Prochlorococcus marinus XMU1402: one gene and its partner. The main gene of each other region encodes a partner of the protein of the gene in region 2 in a complex. Links are inferred from orthologs where the notes say so. Each region holds a gene or a part of one and is shown on either strand. Other genes may lie near its edges. The genes, in order: rpsT and rpsP.

Region 1 (5,033 bases), 180 kb from region 2 along the record:
ATACCTCTTGTTCTTTAATTTCTCCTGTCTCTTTATTAATTAGTCTGCAAGTTACATACATTTGAGAAGCAAATGTCGCATCTCTTCTTTTAGCTTCTTCAACATCATGTCTAGGTCTTTTTAACCTATATTCTTCTCCAATAAAATGTAATTCTAATTTACCTGTGTAATCAGATATTGGAGAAAAATTTTGTAATTCCTCTATTAAACCTTTTTCCAAAAACCATTTAAAGCTTGCTCTTTGTACTTCAACCAAATCTGGTAGATAAGTAGCTGTTTTTGCTACTTGTAAAGCGCTACTGCTCATCCAAGAAAACCTGCGATTTTGTGAGATTTACTATTTACCTTAAATCTACTCAATAATTATTTTTTTAACTTTTCTTTTTATTTGAAATCAATCATTAAATCTCGATTTCAACAAAAAATCAATTTATTAAAAACAAAAAAATTGATCTTTCTAGTCGCAAAACTGTTACCTTAGAAAGTTAAAACTAAAAATTAAGAAAATTTTCCAGTAATTCCTAATAATAGCAGCTGATATGTCAAATTAACAAGTCAAATTTAAACAAATCTTCAGCATTCTTAAATGACTCTTTGGCAATTGTTTTTAATTGAGTAGATCTAAGATCTGCCATAAATTTGGCTACATTTTCAACAAATGCAGGTTCATTTCTTTTACCTCTGTGAGGAACAGGCGCTAAAAAGGGCGAGTCGGTTTCAATTAAGTATTTATCATTAGGAACTATCTTGGCACATTCATGAATTGCAATTGCTTTTGGGAAAGTCACTATCCCACTAAAACTTATATAAAAACCAAGATCCAAGAATTGCTTCATTTCTCTTGGAGTTCCTGTCCAACAATGAAGTACTCCTTTAGGACATTTACCTCTTTTAGAGAGACTATTACATATATCAATCATGTCATTTGCAGCATCTCTGCAATGAATAATTACAGGCAAATTTAGTTCATAAGCCAACTCCATTTGCGGAATAAGAGCATCAATTTGTTGAGTTTTATTATTACTTTTAAAAAAATCCAAGCCTAGTTCTCCAACCGCAACAACTTTTCTATCTTCTTGAGCTGATTTTTTTAAAATAGACTTGGAACTTAGTTCCCATTTTTGTGCCTCTAGCGGATGCAACCCCACTGAATAATAAATCTCATTAAATTTTTGGGATATTTTTTTTAATTTAGGAATTTCTTTTAATTCACAACAAGCATGAACCAACTTTTTTATACCTTTTGAACGCAACCTTTCAACAACATCTTCAAGGTCTTCTTCAAAATTTTCGAATATTAAATGACAGTGTGAATCTATGAGTTCAATATCGCTCATAATTTTGATCTGTTTATTAATTAGTCGTGAGTGTATTTTTTACAATGTTATTGATTTTTGATTTCTTATTAGCCCCATTATTCTTATGTAGAACATTTTTTTTGACTGCTTTATCAATTAAACTAAAAGTCTTATTAAGAGTTTTTTTAATTAAATTTTTATTCTCTTCGCTAGGATCTTTTTTAAATTTTGTACAATTTTCTAAAGTTCTTTTAGTCAAAGTCTTAACTGTAGATTTGTATGATTTATTAATTAAACGATTTCTTTCCGCAATTTGTATTCTCTTTTTTGCTGATTTGTTATTGGCCACTTGAGACACATAAATATAAGATTTTAATCATAACAAATAAATCGACAACTTATCAATCCTATATAATTTAAATAAGGATTAAATTTGGACTTGTGCCTTTCAATTAATAAAAAACTAAAAATATGAAGATCGTAAGTAATAAAAAAGAAGCTTTCCAAGAACTACGAAGGATCTCTAATAGAACTAATTTAGAAAACAATACCAAGATAAATTTAATTGTCGAAGAAATTCTTCAAGATGTAAAAACTAATGGAGATATAGCTGTAGAAAAATATACAAAAAAGTTTGATGGTTTCAATCCTAAACCTATGCAAATAAAGGCGAATGATTTAAAAGATGCATGGAATAGAATTGATAGCAATTTAAAGTGCGCACTTCAGGTAGCACATAAAAGAATTAAGAAATTCCATGAAAAAGAAATTCCATCATCCTTCTCTATAAAAGGTGAACATGGTGATACAGTTCAAAGAATATGGAGGCCAGTAAAAAATGCAGGAATTTATATTCCTGGAGGCAGAGCTGCTTATCCAAGTACAGTATTAATGAATGCGATACCTGCAAAAGTAGCTGGTGTAGAAGAAATTATCATGGTATCTCCAGGTAATAGAGAAGGAAGGGTTGATGAAACTGTTTTAGCTGCAGCTTACTTATCAGGAATTAATAAAGTTTTTAGAATTGGAGGAGCTCAAGCAATTGGAGCTTTAGCATTTGGTACAAAACAAATTGATAAAGTCGATGTTATTTCAGGTCCAGGTAACATTTATGTAACTACCGCCAAAAAATTAATTTACGGTTCTACAGGTATTGATTCCTTAGCAGGTCCAAGTGAGATATTAATTATTGCAGATGAAACCGCAAAAAGTACTCATATAGCCTCTGATTTACTTGCACAAGCAGAACATGATCCCTTAGCTTCATCAATACTTCTGACTACATCACAAGAGCAAGCTAAAGAAGTTTTAAAAGACGTTTATAAAAAAATAGATGATCATCCAAGAAAAGAAATTTGTATGGAATCAATAAAAAATTGGGGATTAATTGCTATTTGTGAAAATCATGAATCATGTATTGAACTAAGCAATAACTTTGCTCCAGAGCATCTAGAAATTTTAGCTTTTGATCCAAAAAAGATTCTTGACGGTATAGAGAATGCAGGAGCAATATTTTTAGGAAAATGGACACCCGAAGCAGTAGGAGATTACCTGGCCGGACCAAATCATACTTTACCTACATCAGGAAATTCAAGGTTTAGTGGATCTTTAGGAGTTGAAACTTTTATGAAAAATACTTCAATAATAGAATTTAATGAAGAAAGTTTAAAAGTTAACAGTCTTGATATTATTAACCTTGCTAAAAGTGAAGGATTACATAGTCACGCCAATTCAGTACAAATAAGGTTTAAGGATTAGCCCACTTTTGAGGGAGAAAAAACAACTGGAATATTGTTTTCAATTTTACCAACCAATACTTTGTCTGTAAGATCAACAAACAATCCGTTTTCTAATACACCCGGAATATTATTTATAGTCATTTCAATCTCTTTTGGATTCTTAATACCATCATTAAACAATACATCTAAAATTAAGTTACCTTGATCAGTCACTATCGGGCCTGCTTTTTTGGTGGCCATTCTTAGAGTAGATATACCATTCATTTTTGAAATCGATTCCTGCACTTGTTTCCAAGCATTGGGAAGAACCTCTACCGGCAAGGGAAAAGATCGATTTAAATTTTGTACAAGTTTGGTTTCGTCAACAACAATTAGCAATTTATTAGCCTTAGATGCAACTAACTTTTCCCTGACATGGCATGCTCCTCCCCCTTTTATCAATTGAAATCTAGGATCAACTTCATCTGCTCCATCAATAGCTAAATCGATTTGAGAAACAGAAGCTAAATCAATAAGTGGGATATCGAGTTGAAGTGCTAAAACTTCTGACTGAAAGGAAGTTGCAACACCTCTTATATTTTGCAGTTTTCCAGAACGAATATTATCAGCGAGACTTTTTATCATAAGAGCGGCTGTAGATCCAGATCCTAATCCAAGGATCATGTGACTTTTAACCTCTTGAATTGCTGCATCAGCAACTATTTTTTTCATCTGAGTTTGTGAATCCAAAATCTTTTTTTTGACTTTATAGTTTATTAAATTTCAATGGGGGATTTATGTCAAACCTGGGAGTGGTTCTGGTTTGATATTAATTTGTATCTCTTTATTATCTCTTAAAACATTTAAGAGAAATATCTTACCTATCTGAGCTTTTTCTACTTCGTCTAGCAAAGCCTTAGGTTCATCTATAGAGATATTTTCAGCTGCTATTACTAAATCTCCTCTTCTTAAACCGGCTTTTTCAGCAGGACTATTAGGTATGACTGATTGAATTAAAGCTCCATTTCTTTCAGGTAATTGAACTAGTGAGTTAGGATCTTGATTATGTTCTTTAGCAATTCTAGGATTTAAAGAAATCAATTGAACTCCTAAATATGGATGTATAACTTCCCCATTTTTAAGAAGCTGATCTGAAACGCTTTTAGCTAAATTAATAGGTATTGCGAATCCTAGACCTGCCCCTGGGCCGCTTCTCACCAATGTGTTAATACCTATTACCTCACCATCTGAATTAATAAGCGGACCTCCAGAATTCCCTGGATTAATTGCCGCATCAGTCTGTATAAGATCAAGCCTTTTATCTGAAAACCCAAGACTATTAATGTCCCTATGTAGGCTACTTATAATCCCTAAGGTAACTGTTTTTTCTAGACCATAGGGCGTGCCTAAAGCAATTGCCCAATCTCCAACTTCGAGATCTTCAGAATTTCCAAGTGGAGCAAAACTAGAAAAGGTAGATTCCTCAATTTTTACTAAAGCCAAATCAGTTACTGCATCTGTTCCCAAAACTTGTCCATCACAAATAGTTCCATCTGCCAAAGTTACTGAAACATCATCAACTCTCTCTACAACATGAGCATTAGTAAGAACCAAACCATTATCATTAATAATCACCCCAGAACCTTGACCTCTCTCTCTCTCAGGATTAATTCCTTGCTCTCCAAGTAAATCCCTTAAAAGAGGATCTAGTAAAGTTGGATCAAATTGTTGTCTCTCAACCAATCGCTCAGTATCAATTTTTACAACTGCAGGTCCAACATTTTTAACTGCAGATGAAACAAAATTATGACTTTCATAAGAATTAGAAGCTAAAGCTTCAGCATTTTGAAAAAAATTAAGTAAATAAAAACTAGAAATAATGGCAATTTGGATTAAATTAATAAATTTAATCTTTAGCTTCTTCATTATATTTTATTTTAGATTTATAAGATAATCTAATTGAAGAAACATATTATTGTTGTTTTTTTTGTTTACATCCATAAAATAAAAAATTTTC
Region 2 (12,770 bases):
CCTTCACCATATTCTCTTAAATCATGTAAATTTACATCGATCAAATTCTTATCTAGAGCTCTTGTTATGACCCCTGAATTATTTATTAATTCAAAAGCTTTAGGGAACAATGAAATTACCTCAAAATTAAAACTACTCATCTATAAATCTTCCTCATAACCGAACTCAATTAACCTTGATTCTTTTTTTCTCCAATTTGGAACAACTCTCACAAACAACTCCAAATGAACTGGACCATCAATTAATTTTGACATATCAGATCTTGCCGAATGACCAATCTTTTTTAACATTGAACCTTTCTTACCAATAAGAATACCTTTTTGAGTTGATCTTTCAACGATAATAGTAGCCAAAATAGCTGTAAAACTTTTGCCATTATTTCTTTTCATTTCCTCAATCTTTTCTATCTTTACTGCAACACTATGAGGGACTTCTTCTCTTGTATTAATTAATACCTTCTCTCTTACTAAATCAGATAATAAATTATCTAATGGTTGGTCGCATATCATTTCTTCATCATAAAGTTTTGGTCCCTCTGGAAGAAAAGTTAGCACCATATCGATTAATTCAGAACATCCTTCTCCTTGGGAAGCACTTACAATTAGAAAATTTCTGTTAATTCCGAAAAATTTTCTATATTGATCAATTCTTAAATTTCTAAATTCTTTATTTACCAAATCCCACTTATTTAATACAACAATAAACTCAGTTTTACTTGCGATTAGAAAGTTCAAAATATATTCATCACCTCTACCAGGTTCTTCACTTGAATCGATTACAAAAATTACCATATCAACTCCATTAATTGCAGATTTTGCATTTTTTACTAATATCTCCCCAAGTCGATGATGAGGTTTATGAACCCCTGGTGTATCAACAAAAATTATTTGCCCATTGCCTGTAGTAAGTATTCCTTTTAATTTATTTCTAGTAGTTTGCGCTATTGGAGAAGTAATCGTTATTTTTTCTCCAATCAATTTATTTATTAAAGTAGATTTACCTACATTTGGCCTTCCTAGTAAACTTACAAACCCAGATCTATAATTGGCCAAAGACTTTTAATGCATCAATAATAAAATTCTGATCAAAAATGGAAAAAAAAACCATAAATTTAAAAGAAGCTTCGTTCACACAAGCAATCAACATATCCGCAAAATGGTGCAAAGAGTGGGGTGAAGATTTACTCAGCGAAGAGGTTTTGGCAGATAGAATCGCAGAGCTAATTAAAACAAGAAATGGACTCAGAGGATTTTTTGCATACGCCTTATCAGATAAAGATTGTTTTTTGTTAGACAAACTTCCTTTTTCACTAATTTACAAACTGAATGAAGGCGGTGATGCTGTAACAGACATAGTAGTAAAAAATTTAATAATGAGTTCTGCTCAAATTATTATTCATCGAAGAGATAATAATCAAGAATATGAGATAACATCGGAAAACATTTCAGATAGATGTAAGGCTATTCTAAGACTGCTAGAAACTAAGTCAGTTTCAAAGTCTGTCAATAAAGTCCTTATATACTTAGATGATATGGGAAATAGTTTTGATAATTCAGTAAAATATGATTCAGAGCAAAAGGAATTTATAAAAAAACAAATTCTTGATATCCCCCAATAAAAAAGCGTAGAAACAAATCTACGCTTTTGGATAGCTATTTATTTAATGTTTTAGTCTCTTCTTCCACCGCCTTGGAGTGCAATCATTAATCTCAATATAAAAACAAAAAGATTTATATAAGTAAGATACATACCTAAAGCCCCTGAAAGGTATTGATCGTCTTTATATCTTCTTGGCATTGTATAGAAATCAACGAAAGACATTGCAACAAATAAGACAGTTCCAAATCCTGCAATTATCAATTCGAGTCCTGAACCTCCAAAAACTCCTGGAGCAAATAATCCCCCAATTAATTGGACAAACATTGCTATAAGCAGTCCTATCAATCCGAGACCAACTACCCCACTGAGTGCTTGACCCACACTATCACTCATTCTTTGACCAGTGTAAGAGGCAATAACGAAAGTTATACCAGTAGCTAAAGCAGCTGTTCCAACAGAACCAATACCAATTGTTCCTATTGCTAAAGCGACTATTCCACTTAATGTGAATCCAGTTAACAAACTAAATGCTGTCAATAAGGGCAGGGCCTTCGCATTATTTGCATTATTTGCAGCGCTTGTGGCTATAAAAAACAAAATCAATTCTGCAATAAATGCAACTATTGAAAGAGGCTGGAAAAGACCAGGATTTGTTGCTATGAGTGAGACACCTGCTAAAACGCCTAAAGAAGTTAGAACCATCCCTCCACCTACATAAGGTAAAGCTTTTTGAACAACATTAGGTCCAACAATTGAACCACTTTGTGCTTCACGAATAGCTTGATTGAAATTACTACTTGCTGGCATTTTTTTTATTAAATATGATTATATTCTACTTGATTTTTAAAATTTCAGGGTACGGATCTCCAGAGTTATAAAGTTATCGATAAGCCTCAATAATTTTCTGAACTAAAGGATGACGAACTACATCTTCAACAGTCAAATGACAAAATTTGATCCCTTCAGTTTCCGAGAAAATTCTTGATGCTTCTATTAGGCCGCTTTCCTGATCTTTTTTTAAATCAATTTGGGTAATATCTCCATTTACTACCATTTTTGATCTTTCACCTAATCTGGTTAAAAACATTCTCATTTGAGAACAAGAAGTGTTTTGGGCTTCATCAAGAATTACCAAAGAATTATCCAAGGTTCTGCCCCTCATAAAGGCTAAAGGAGCAACTTCAATAATTCCTTTATCGATTAACGAATTTGTTTTTTCAAATCCGAATATGCTATGTAAAGAATCAAATAAGGGTCTTAAATATGGATCTACTTTTTGTTGCAAATCTCCAGGCAGGAATCCTAGACTTTCACCAGCTTCAACGGCTGGTCTGGTTAAAACAATTTTTTCTATTTTTTTTTCGTTCAATAGTCTCGCTGCGCATACAGTTGCTAAAAATGTCTTTCCAGTCCCAGCGGGACCAATTGCAAAGGTAAGATCATAGTTTTCAATTGCTTCAACATATTCTTTTTGCCTTAAAGTTCTTGGTCTTAAAAATATTCCCTCTTTTGAACGCGCAAGAACTTTTTTCCCAAGTTGAGCATGTGATGATGACTCTCCCATATTTAAAGAACTTAAAGCTGCTTTAAGATCTACTTCTGGAACTTCTAAACCTTGTTCCCAAATAGGTCTTGTCAGCTCCACCAATGCTGATGCTCTTTCAATCTTAGAGATTACACCGTTCATCTCAAGTTGTAAGCCTCTTATAGTTAAAGAAACTCCCGTTAAAGACTCAAACTTTTTTAAGAAAGAGTTCCCTGGTCCAGATAATGCAGTGGCAGCATCAGAGTTTGGCAAATCAATTGTGAAGTGACCAGTTTTGGAAACTTCTTTCATTTAGTTATTTTATTAGAATTAAAAAAAATCAAACTTCTAGCTTTCAGCTTCATTACTATCGCTTTCAGCTTTACTACCAACATTTTCTTCGTCTTTGGTTTTAGCCTTAGCTAATTTTTCCTTCTCTAGCTTTGCCTTACCAATAGCGATAGAAGGTCTCTCTACTTTTTCTAAAAGTCCGCCTTTCTCTAACAAAGTCCTAACTACATTAGTTGGCTGAGCTCCTTGCGTAAGTCTTGATCTTAAAGCTTCCGTATCTAGCCTAGTTTCTTTAGTTCTTGGGTTATAAAAACCTAGTTCTTGAAGAGGTCTACCATCTCTTCTGGAAGTACTATTGCACGCAACAATTCTGAAACTTGCCTCTTTCTTCTTACCAAAGCGCTTAAGGCGCAACTTAATCATTTTAAATTAATGTGTTTTTAATAATAATATCATTTAAAGGTAAAAAATTAGAAACTATAAATCAGCAAATCCTTTTTTCTTTTTATTATTTTTTTGTTTTTTAAATGGTTTATTACCCATTCCTCCCATTCCCGGCATTCCTCCCATCCCCGGCATTCCTCCCATTCCCGGCATTCCTCCCATTCCCGGCATTCCTCCCATCCCCGGCATTCCTCCCATCCCCGGCATTCCGCCATTCGAGATTTGTTTCATGAAACCTCTCATTCTTTGAAAATCAGCTAGTACTTTATCTACATCTTTTGCTTCATAGCCACTACCCTGAGCTATTCTTTGTCTTCTAGAAGGCTGGGCGGCAAGAACCTCAGGTTTTTGTTTCTCCTCGAGAGTCATTGAAGAGATCATAGATTCTATTTTTTTAAGTTGATCTTCTCCATTTTTTATCATCCCATCATCTATTTTATTCATTCCAGGTATTAATTTCATCAATCCCCCAAGTGACCCCATCCTTTTAATTAATCTCATTTGCTTAACAAAATCATTAAAGTCAAAAGTAGCCTCTTGAAGTTTCTTTTGCATCGCTTCTGCATCAGCAAGCTCTACTTCTTTTTGGGCTTTTTCAACAAGTGTTAATACATCTCCCATTCCTAAGATTCTGCTAGCCATTCTCTCTGGGTGGAATGGCTGCAGGGCCTCAATTTTTTCTCCAACACCAATAAATTTAATTGGTTTACCACTTATTTTTCTTATTGATAAAGCAGCACCTCCTCTTGAGTCTCCATCCAATTTAGTTAATATCGCTCCGGTAATTCCTACTTTTTCATGAAATGACTTTGTTAAGTCAGCAGCTTCTTGCCCAATCATTGAATCAACAACAAGCAAAACTTCGTCCGGGCTAGAAACTTCTTTTATTCGAACCATTTCACTCATCATTGAATCATCAATTTGCAATCTTCCTGCGGTATCAATAATTATCGAATTAAAATCATTTTCACTAGCAAAATTCAATGCGTCCTTAGCTATCTCTTCTGGTTTGCTATTTTTTTCTTTAGCTGAAAAAACTTCCAAGTCATATTGACTTCCCAAAGTTTTGAGCTGCTCTACAGCTGCCGGTCGATAAATATCAGCAGCGACCAAAAGAACTTTTTTATCTTTTTCCTTTAAATAAAGGCCTAATTTTCCTGTTGCAGTTGTTTTACCCGCCCCCTGAAGTCCAGCCATCAAAATGACTGTGGGACTATCTTGATTTTCTTTTAGAGGAGAGTTTTCATTCCCCATAATATTAATCAATTCTTTATTTACAACTTCTATAAACTTTTGACCTGGGTTTACCCCTCTAACCACCTGTTCTCCGATAGCTTTATCTTTAACATCCGAAATAAATTCTTTTACTACAGATAAACTAACATCCGCATCGAGAAGTGCTCTTTTAACCTCCTTCAAGGCATCATTGATATTATTTTCGCTTATTTTTGCTTCGCCTCTTAAACCTTTTACCGCGTCTTCAAAGCGTGATGACAGTTCATCAAACATTATTAAAAAGTAATTTTAATTATTATATAGGATCTTCTAATTTATACTTACAAGCCACTTACAAAATCAACCAATTTCCATGATTTATTAGAAAAACCTAAAGTATATTTAACTTTTAGCGGAGTCAATGATGTTTCATTAACAAATTCTCCTGAATTCTTTATTATTCTCTCTAGGTAATCTAATTCAGCTAAAACAACTATCCTAGAAGAAGTTTGAGATTCCAAATCTATCTTCAGGATTCGGGAATTAATTTCTTTATAGATTCCTTTCTTGATATCATTTTGTCGTTCTTCAATAGTTCTTTCAATCAAACCACTTCTAACAATATGGGAAAGATTAATTTCACCCTTTCTAGATAAATAATTACTTTTATTTAGTAGCCATTGATTAATTAAACTACTTATATCATCTAAGGAAGGAGAGGCTTTAGTAAGTTTTTTAACTTTGATGGAATTAGTTTCAGTAGATTTTACAGGGATTGGTTTTAAGTTATTTGAAGGATTTTTTTTTATTTCTTGATTAATAGCTTTATCACTTAACTTTTGGTTTGTATCTGTAGATACTAAGGGTTTATCTAATATGGCTTCATCTTGAATAGAATTTTTAAAATTATTTCTTAAAAATCCAATGCCAATACCAAATGCAAATAATAATAAAAACGCATACAAGTATATCAACAATGGTGACCTACCAATAATTTCTTGATCATTCAAGAATTCCCCAAAACTAAACTTTAGTTCAGCAATTTTTTCAATTAAAAACCTATAAAAATCTAATGTTTTATTCTTAAAAATTTCCTCATTAAATTTATTATCTTGGATATCGATTTTTTCGAACTTTTGTTTTATGCCACCTGGCAATGGTAATCTCCCTTCATCAAAATTAGTTACTTCGTTATCAAAATTTTGAGTAACTTTTGTAGTGGATTCTTTATTGAATTGTTGATTCTGAAAATTTGGTCTAAATGAAGTTTTATTTGATTTCTTTTCTAATCTTTCAATAAATTCTTGAATTTCCCTGTCTTCAAACCAAGTATTTAAATCTACCTCTTTTGATTCAATATCTCTATAACCAACTAACACATCGTTCTCTAACCAATTTTTACAGAAAATACATATTGCTTCTAGCTTATTTCCTGGATAGTTATTAAGCCAATCTCGCAAATTATCGTCAGAACTACTTAAGAACCTAGCTGAGGCCTGATCAACATCTGCCAGAAGCAAGTCTAAACAGCCTATAAGAGGCATTGAATCAAGTCCTGATAAATTTAGTTTCTTCAGAATTCTTCTTGCTTCGAACAATTTTTCAGGCTGTCTTCTAGAGAAACCAAGTGCTGTCAAAGATAGAAAAGCCAAAAATCCAGCCTCTAATGAACCTCTTTTTTGTAATTCAAGAAACAACTCTATCTGTTCATCTACTGTCAGATATGACTTTATTTGTTGGAAAAAAGCTTCAAATTCTTGTTGATTTAGGTAATCTCCATATTCAGATTTATTGTTACCTTCTAAACCCCCTCTTTTAGTTATTAAATTTTCCAACATACTTAAACCTTTTTTATGAGACTCTTGATCATTTAAATCCCTACTAAGTAAGTCTAGGATCCTGTAAGGAAGCAGAGAAACCAAGTCTTCTTCAAGATCTTTCCTAATTTCAACAAGCTTTCCCATTCTTTGCAGAAGTTGTATACCCTCTTGTAAAAAATCTGCAGCGTTGGAATACGATCTAAGCTTTTGTTCTTGAATTGCAGAGTCTCTAGCAGTTAATGCAGCCAATAAAGTTAGATCGGCTTCTCTACTACTACCTAAGGCTGGAGTTTGTGGAGGCTGCAAAGCTTTTCTTGCGATTTTAAAAGCTTCTTTTGGGGAACCTGATTCCCAAAGAAGTATCAAGCCTGCAACATCTCTATTTGAGGAAAACTCTAATCCAGAGACGCCATTTGATAATAAATTCTCATATTCTCTCCTACTTTCTGGGTCAGTAAGCAAATCAGCGGTAAGTCGAAGCAACTCTGATCTTTGGGATAAAACTTCATAAGTAAAGCCTTCATTAGGTGTCTTATCCAACCGCAATTGAAAAGCTCTTAATATTTCCTCAGATGTTGCAGAGGGGCTTACGCCAATTAAACGAAAATGGTCTAATGGAAGTTCCAAACAAATATCCTATTGAAAATTCTTAGACAAATTTTATCAAGTTAAAAATTTTTTTCATAAGGTCATACAGAGTTATTAAAAAAAATCATGAAAATTGACCTTCACAGCTTAGAATGTTAACAAATCAAAACTTCATTAAGGTATTTTCTTGGAAACACACGTAGAAAGAATTTCAAATCTTCAAGATATAAAAAAAGCCGAATTAGATCGAGAAACAGGGTTATTTCTTTATGAAGATATGATACTTGGCCGCAGATTCGAAGATAAGTGTGCAGAAATGTACTACAGAGGAAAAATGTTTGGTTTCGTTCATTTATATAACGGCCAGGAAGCTATTAGCACTGGTGTAATTGGTGCCATGAAAAAGAAACACGATTGGTTTTGTAGTACCTACCGCGATCATGTACATGCACTTAGTGCAGGTGTTCCCTCTTTTGAAGTAATGAGCGAACTTTTTGGTAAAGCTACAGGTTGTAGTAAAGGCAGAGGTGGATCCATGCACTTATTCTCAAGAGAGCATCACTTGTTGGGAGGATACGCATTTATTGGGGAAGGCATTCCAGTTGCTTTAGGAGCAGCCTTTTCAAGTAAATATAAAAAAGAGGTTGCTGGTAATAATAGTAGTGACTCGGTAACTGCAGCATTCTTCGGAGATGGAACTTGCAATAATGGACAGTTTTTTGAATGTTTGAATATGGCCCAATTATGGAAATTACCCATAATCTTTGTTGTTGAAAACAATAAATGGGCTATTGGAATGGCCCATGATAGAGCAACCAGCAATCCTGAAATTTGGAGAAAAGCCTCTGCTTTCGGTATGCATGGTGAGGAAGTTGACGGAATGGATGTATTGGCTGTTAGAGGGGCTGCACAAAGAGCAATTGAGCGAGCTAGAGCAGGAGAGGGTCCCACCCTTTTAGAATGTTTGACCTATAGATACAGAGGACATTCACTTGCAGATCCTGATGAATTAAGGTCTGAAAAAGAGAAGGATTTCTGGGGAAAAAGAGATCCTATCAAGAAATTAGCTCAAGAAATTATTGATAAAAAATTTGCAACGCAAGAAGAATTAAAAAGTATTGAAAAGAAAATTGATATAGAAATATCAGAAGCTGTTAAAAATGCTTTAGAGGCACCTGAACCTCCTTCTAAAGAGTTAACTAAATATATTTGGGCCGAAGATTAATTAAATTCCACTGGGTAACTTTCTGGTTAAATTTCTTAATTTTCTTAATGCCTTCAATTCAACTTGTCTTACTCTCTCCCTAGAAACTTCAAGTAATCTTCCTATCTCAGCAAGTGTATGCCTCTCATTGCCATCAAGGCCAAATCGTAATTTAAGTACATGTTGTTCTTGCTCGCTTAGATGGCTTAACCACATACCAAGTTGCTCTTGATGCATTTTCTGTTCAACTTGATCTAAAGGTTCTTCATTGTTACTATCGGCAATTAAATCACCTAGGAAGCTCCTACCATCATCACCATTAACAGGAGCATCCAAACTACTTGTTGATAAAGCTTGTCTTAAAACAGAATCTAATTCTTCCACATCAATATCCATAGCTTCTGCAATCTCAATTCTGCTTGGCATGGCACCAAGTTTATGCGCTAAATCTCTACTAACTTTTCTGATGGATGCCAATCTTTCGCTTAGATGAACAGGTAAACGTATGGTCCTAGATTGACAAGCTATTGCTCTTGTCATACTTTGCCTGATCCACCAAAATGCATAAGTTGAAAATTTATACCCTCTTTTTGGATCAAATTTTTCAACGGCCCTTTCGAGCCCGAGAGAGCCTTCTTGAACTAAATCTAAAAGTTCTAGTCCCTTGCCTTGATATTTTTTTGCAACACTGACTACTAATCTTAAATTGGCCTCCATCATTCTATCTTTAGCTCTTTTACCAACTTTTATATTTCTTTTTTCTTGAGAGGTGAATTCTTTATTTTTTTCGTTTAATTGACCGTCTTCTGTGAGAATCATCATTTTTTGAACTTGGTTACCCAATTCAATCTCCTCATCTGGAGTTAGGAGAGGACGACGACCGATCTCCGATAAGTACCAACTTATAGAGTCTTTGCCTCTTCTTTTATGAGTTTCAGTTGGTGTTGGTACTGATGAAGACATTTCTGACCTAGTAAGGTATTAAAACTCTCCTATATTTTTTAATAAACCGCCAAATATTTAATATCTGCTTCAGATTTCAGGTAATAATTGTACATAAATGTGTTTAAAGCTAAAAATAACTCTCTTAAATTGTTTCTTTCAAGATATTTGTCTCGTTTTCCTATTTCTCATTAATTTAGATAATTCATCACCAATAGCATAAGCATTTGAGCCTGTTTTACACTTTGATGCAGCAAAAGAATGTAGAAGTACGTATTTAGTAAAAAAATCCGTTGTTATTTTTTTACAAAGGGTCAAATCAATAGCAGAACTGCCAGCTATAAATCCAGATAAAAGATCGCCTAATCCTGCTCTAGCAGTCTGAGAATCAGTCCCAAAAAGTTGCCATGCTTTTTCATCATCAGCAACTATGCTGTTAGCTCCTTTTAACAAAACACTTATATTAAATTCTTTGGCCGCTTTAAGGGCTAGTCCAACATTAGTCTCACCTTCTATATTAGGAAATAACCTTGAAAATTCCTTAATATGAGGTGTAATCCATGTTTGAAATTTTCTTTCTATAAAGAATTTTGATCCTAATTTTGATTCAGAAATTCTATTAAGTGCATCTGCATCTAAAATCAATAATCCTTTAAAACCTATAAGGTAGTCTTTTGATTTTTGCCAATCATCATTATCAATTCCTATCCCTGGACCTACAGCTAATGAGTCATATAAATTTAGATCAATATTTTTTAGTGCGCTGAACAAGGATGCATTACCATTTTGATTAGTTGTCATAGTTCCTTTTAAAACTATTTCCGGAGCGACTTGCCAAATAGATTCAGCTACTAATTCAGGCAGAACCGCAGAGATAAAACCAGCTCCACTTGATATTGCTCCTCTTAATGATAAGTATGCAGCCCCTGGATATTTTTCACTTCCAGCAATTATTAATGTTCGTCCTCTTTTGTATTTATTAGAATTTTTTGGTAAAGAAGGTAAATCAATATTTTTTAAATCTTTGTAAGTAACGTTAATAATTTTTTTCTCAATCTTAGATAACTTATTAATAGGCACCCCAATATCTATATGGTGCAATTCTCCAATAAAAGGTAAAGCAGAATCTTGAGTTAACCCAATCTTATTAAGACCAATAACTAAGGTATAGTCTGCCTTTACTGCGTTATCAAAAAAAGGCTCTCCTTTATCAGGACATAATCCTGTTGGAATATCAATACTTATTACCTTGCCATATTTGTTATGAAATTTTTGATTAAAAAGTTTAATTAATGTATTATCGACTTTTCTTTTTTGATTATTACCAAAAACTGCATCAATCCAAAGTTCTTTCCCATTTGGATCAGGGCGCTCTACTAATTTTGTGACGCCAATAGATGTAAGATAATTAAGGTGATTATTTGTTGATGTTTTTTTTATCGTGAATGGGCACCATACCTGGACATAAAAACCATTCAAAAAAAGCTCTCTAGCTATTACGGCACCATCACCACCATTATGCCCAGGGCCTATAAAAACAGTTATTCCATGCTTGAGAAGAGGTTTCTTTTTTAAGAGCCATCTACTAATTTGGATTCCTGCTTTTTCCATCAATGCTTCTTGTGGCATTCCATCAGAAAACATTTCTTTCTCTAATTTCAACATTTGCTTTGAATCAACAATTAAATGTTTTGAGTCAATTGTTGGCCATACAATTTTGTTCATAATTAGTACAAAGCAATTTAGGTACTGTTCAAAAATTCAAACTTCCATGTTAAAGACACAAAAGGATAAAAAATCAGAGAACTGTTTTTCTAATAATAAAACTAAGAAGAAGAAAAATATTATTGTAGGTCTTTCCGGTGGCGTAGATAGTTCCCTTTCAGCTGCTCTTCTTGTAGAAAGAGGCTGGAATGTTGAGGGACTAACTCTTTGGCTGATGAAAGGAGAAGGCTCTTGTTGTTCTGAAGGATTAGTAGATGCTGCTGGCCTTTGTGAAGATTTGGGAATTAATCATAAAATAATAGACTCAAGAGAAATTTTCGAAAGAGAGGTAATTAAAAAAACTACTGAAAGCTATGAGAAAGGATTCACTCCACTTCCATGTTCGATGTGCAACAAGAATGTGAAGTTTGAAGAAATGCTTAATTACGCATTAAACAAAAAAGACTTTACTCATATTGCGACTGGACATTATGCAAGGATAAAAAAATCATCTTATGCTGAAACGCTTGATTATAAGAGCTTTGTATTTAAGGACTTCCTTCTTCTCAGAGGTGCTGACGAAAACAAAGACCAAAGTTATTTTCTTTATTCTCTTTCACAAGAAGTACTAAGCAGATTAGAATTTCCTCTTGGTGAAATGAAAAAAGAAGAAACAAGAAAGGAAGCCCTAAGATTAGGCCTTAGAACTGCTCAAAAACCAGAAAGTCAAGATTTATGCTTAGTTGAGCATTATGGATCAATGCAGAGATTCATCGACAAACATATTGAACTCAAAGAAGGAGAAATTGTGCATGTAAATGGGAAAGTCCTAGGAATGCACAATGGTATTCAGCACTTTACGGTAGGTCAAAGAAAAGGTTTGGGAATCGCTTGGCCGGAACCATTATATGTGAAAAGTCTAGACAGGGTAAAAAACATAGTTTATGTAGCAGATAAAAGTGATCTATTTAATAGCGAAGCAATAATTACTAATGTTAACTGGGTTTCAATAGAAGAACCTAAACAAGAGATAGAAGTAGAAGCACAAATCAGATATAGAAGTCATCCAGTAAAGGGAACTTTAATTCCTTTGAAAAATTTTGATAATCCAACGTCAACATTTAAATTAATTTTTGAAGAAAGTCAAAGTTCGGTAACGCCCGGACAAGCTGCAGTTTTTTATAAAGGAGAAATTTTATTAGGTGGCGGATTAATTAATTAATTTTCCAAAAGAGATTTAATCCCATGAAAAATATAAACAATAACAAAACAGGTTTATCTCCAAATTTTGTATAGAAGGTCTTGTCGGATGAAAAATTAGGGAAAACTACTTTATTTTGCTCCACATTAAAATCCAGAAGTTGGATGATTTTCCCATCATCCCTTACTAAACCCGAAGGACCAGTATTTGATACTAGTAAATTATCTTTTTTATTTT

What was found.
Region 1: rpsP (region 2) and rpsT share a complex: the UniProt entries of both Bacillus subtilis proteins name them as parts of the 30S ribosomal subunit. The link is inferred for Prochlorococcus marinus XMU1402 from one-to-one orthologs.

What each region holds. Positions count from the first base shown.
Region 1 is NZ_JAAORD010000002.1:393,281-398,313, forward strand. The notes cover bases 1-2,966. They hold rpsT (30S ribosomal protein S20), read right to left. Parts: upstream 1,648-2,966; coding sequence 1,354-1,647; downstream 1-1,353. Other genes in these bases: rpoB (DNA-directed RNA polymerase subunit beta), read right to left, coding at 1-307; HA141_RS08390 (TatD family hydrolase), read right to left, coding at 543-1,337; hisD (histidinol dehydrogenase), read left to right, coding at 1,770-2,966. In the rest of the region: more of hisD, read left to right, coding at 2,967-3,056; ribose-5-phosphate isomerase RpiA, read right to left, coding at 3,053-3,766; HA141_RS08410 (trypsin-like peptidase domain-containing protein), read right to left, coding at 3,812-4,942. UniProt on the Bacillus subtilis protein: Binds directly to 16S ribosomal RNA.
Region 2 is NZ_JAAORD010000002.1:207,175-219,944, forward strand. What follows is about bases 2,156-4,968. They hold rpsP (30S ribosomal protein S16), read right to left. Parts: upstream 3,839-4,968; coding sequence 3,473-3,838; downstream 2,156-3,472. Other genes in these bases: HA141_RS07295 (Bax inhibitor-1/YccA family protein), read right to left, coding at 2,156-2,406; HA141_RS07300 (PhoH family protein), read right to left, coding at 2,480-3,436; ffh (signal recognition particle protein), read right to left, coding at 3,893-4,968. In the rest of the region: tRNA (guanosine(37)-N1)-methyltransferase TrmD, read right to left, coding at 1-140; GTPase Era, read right to left, coding at 141-1,052; HA141_RS07290 (hypothetical protein), read left to right, coding at 1,091-1,618; more of HA141_RS07295, read right to left, coding at 1,669-2,155; more of ffh, read right to left, coding at 4,969-5,368; HA141_RS07315 (IMS domain-containing protein), read right to left, coding at 5,416-7,521; pdhA (pyruvate dehydrogenase (acetyl-transferring) E1 component subunit alpha), read left to right, coding at 7,670-8,707; HA141_RS07325 (RpoD/SigA family RNA polymerase sigma factor), read right to left, coding at 8,708-9,649; HA141_RS07330 (NAD(P)H-hydrate dehydratase), read right to left, coding at 9,788-11,353; tRNA 2-thiouridine(34) synthase MnmA, read left to right, coding at 11,400-12,554; HA141_RS07340 (apolipoprotein N-acyltransferase), read right to left, coding at 12,547-12,770.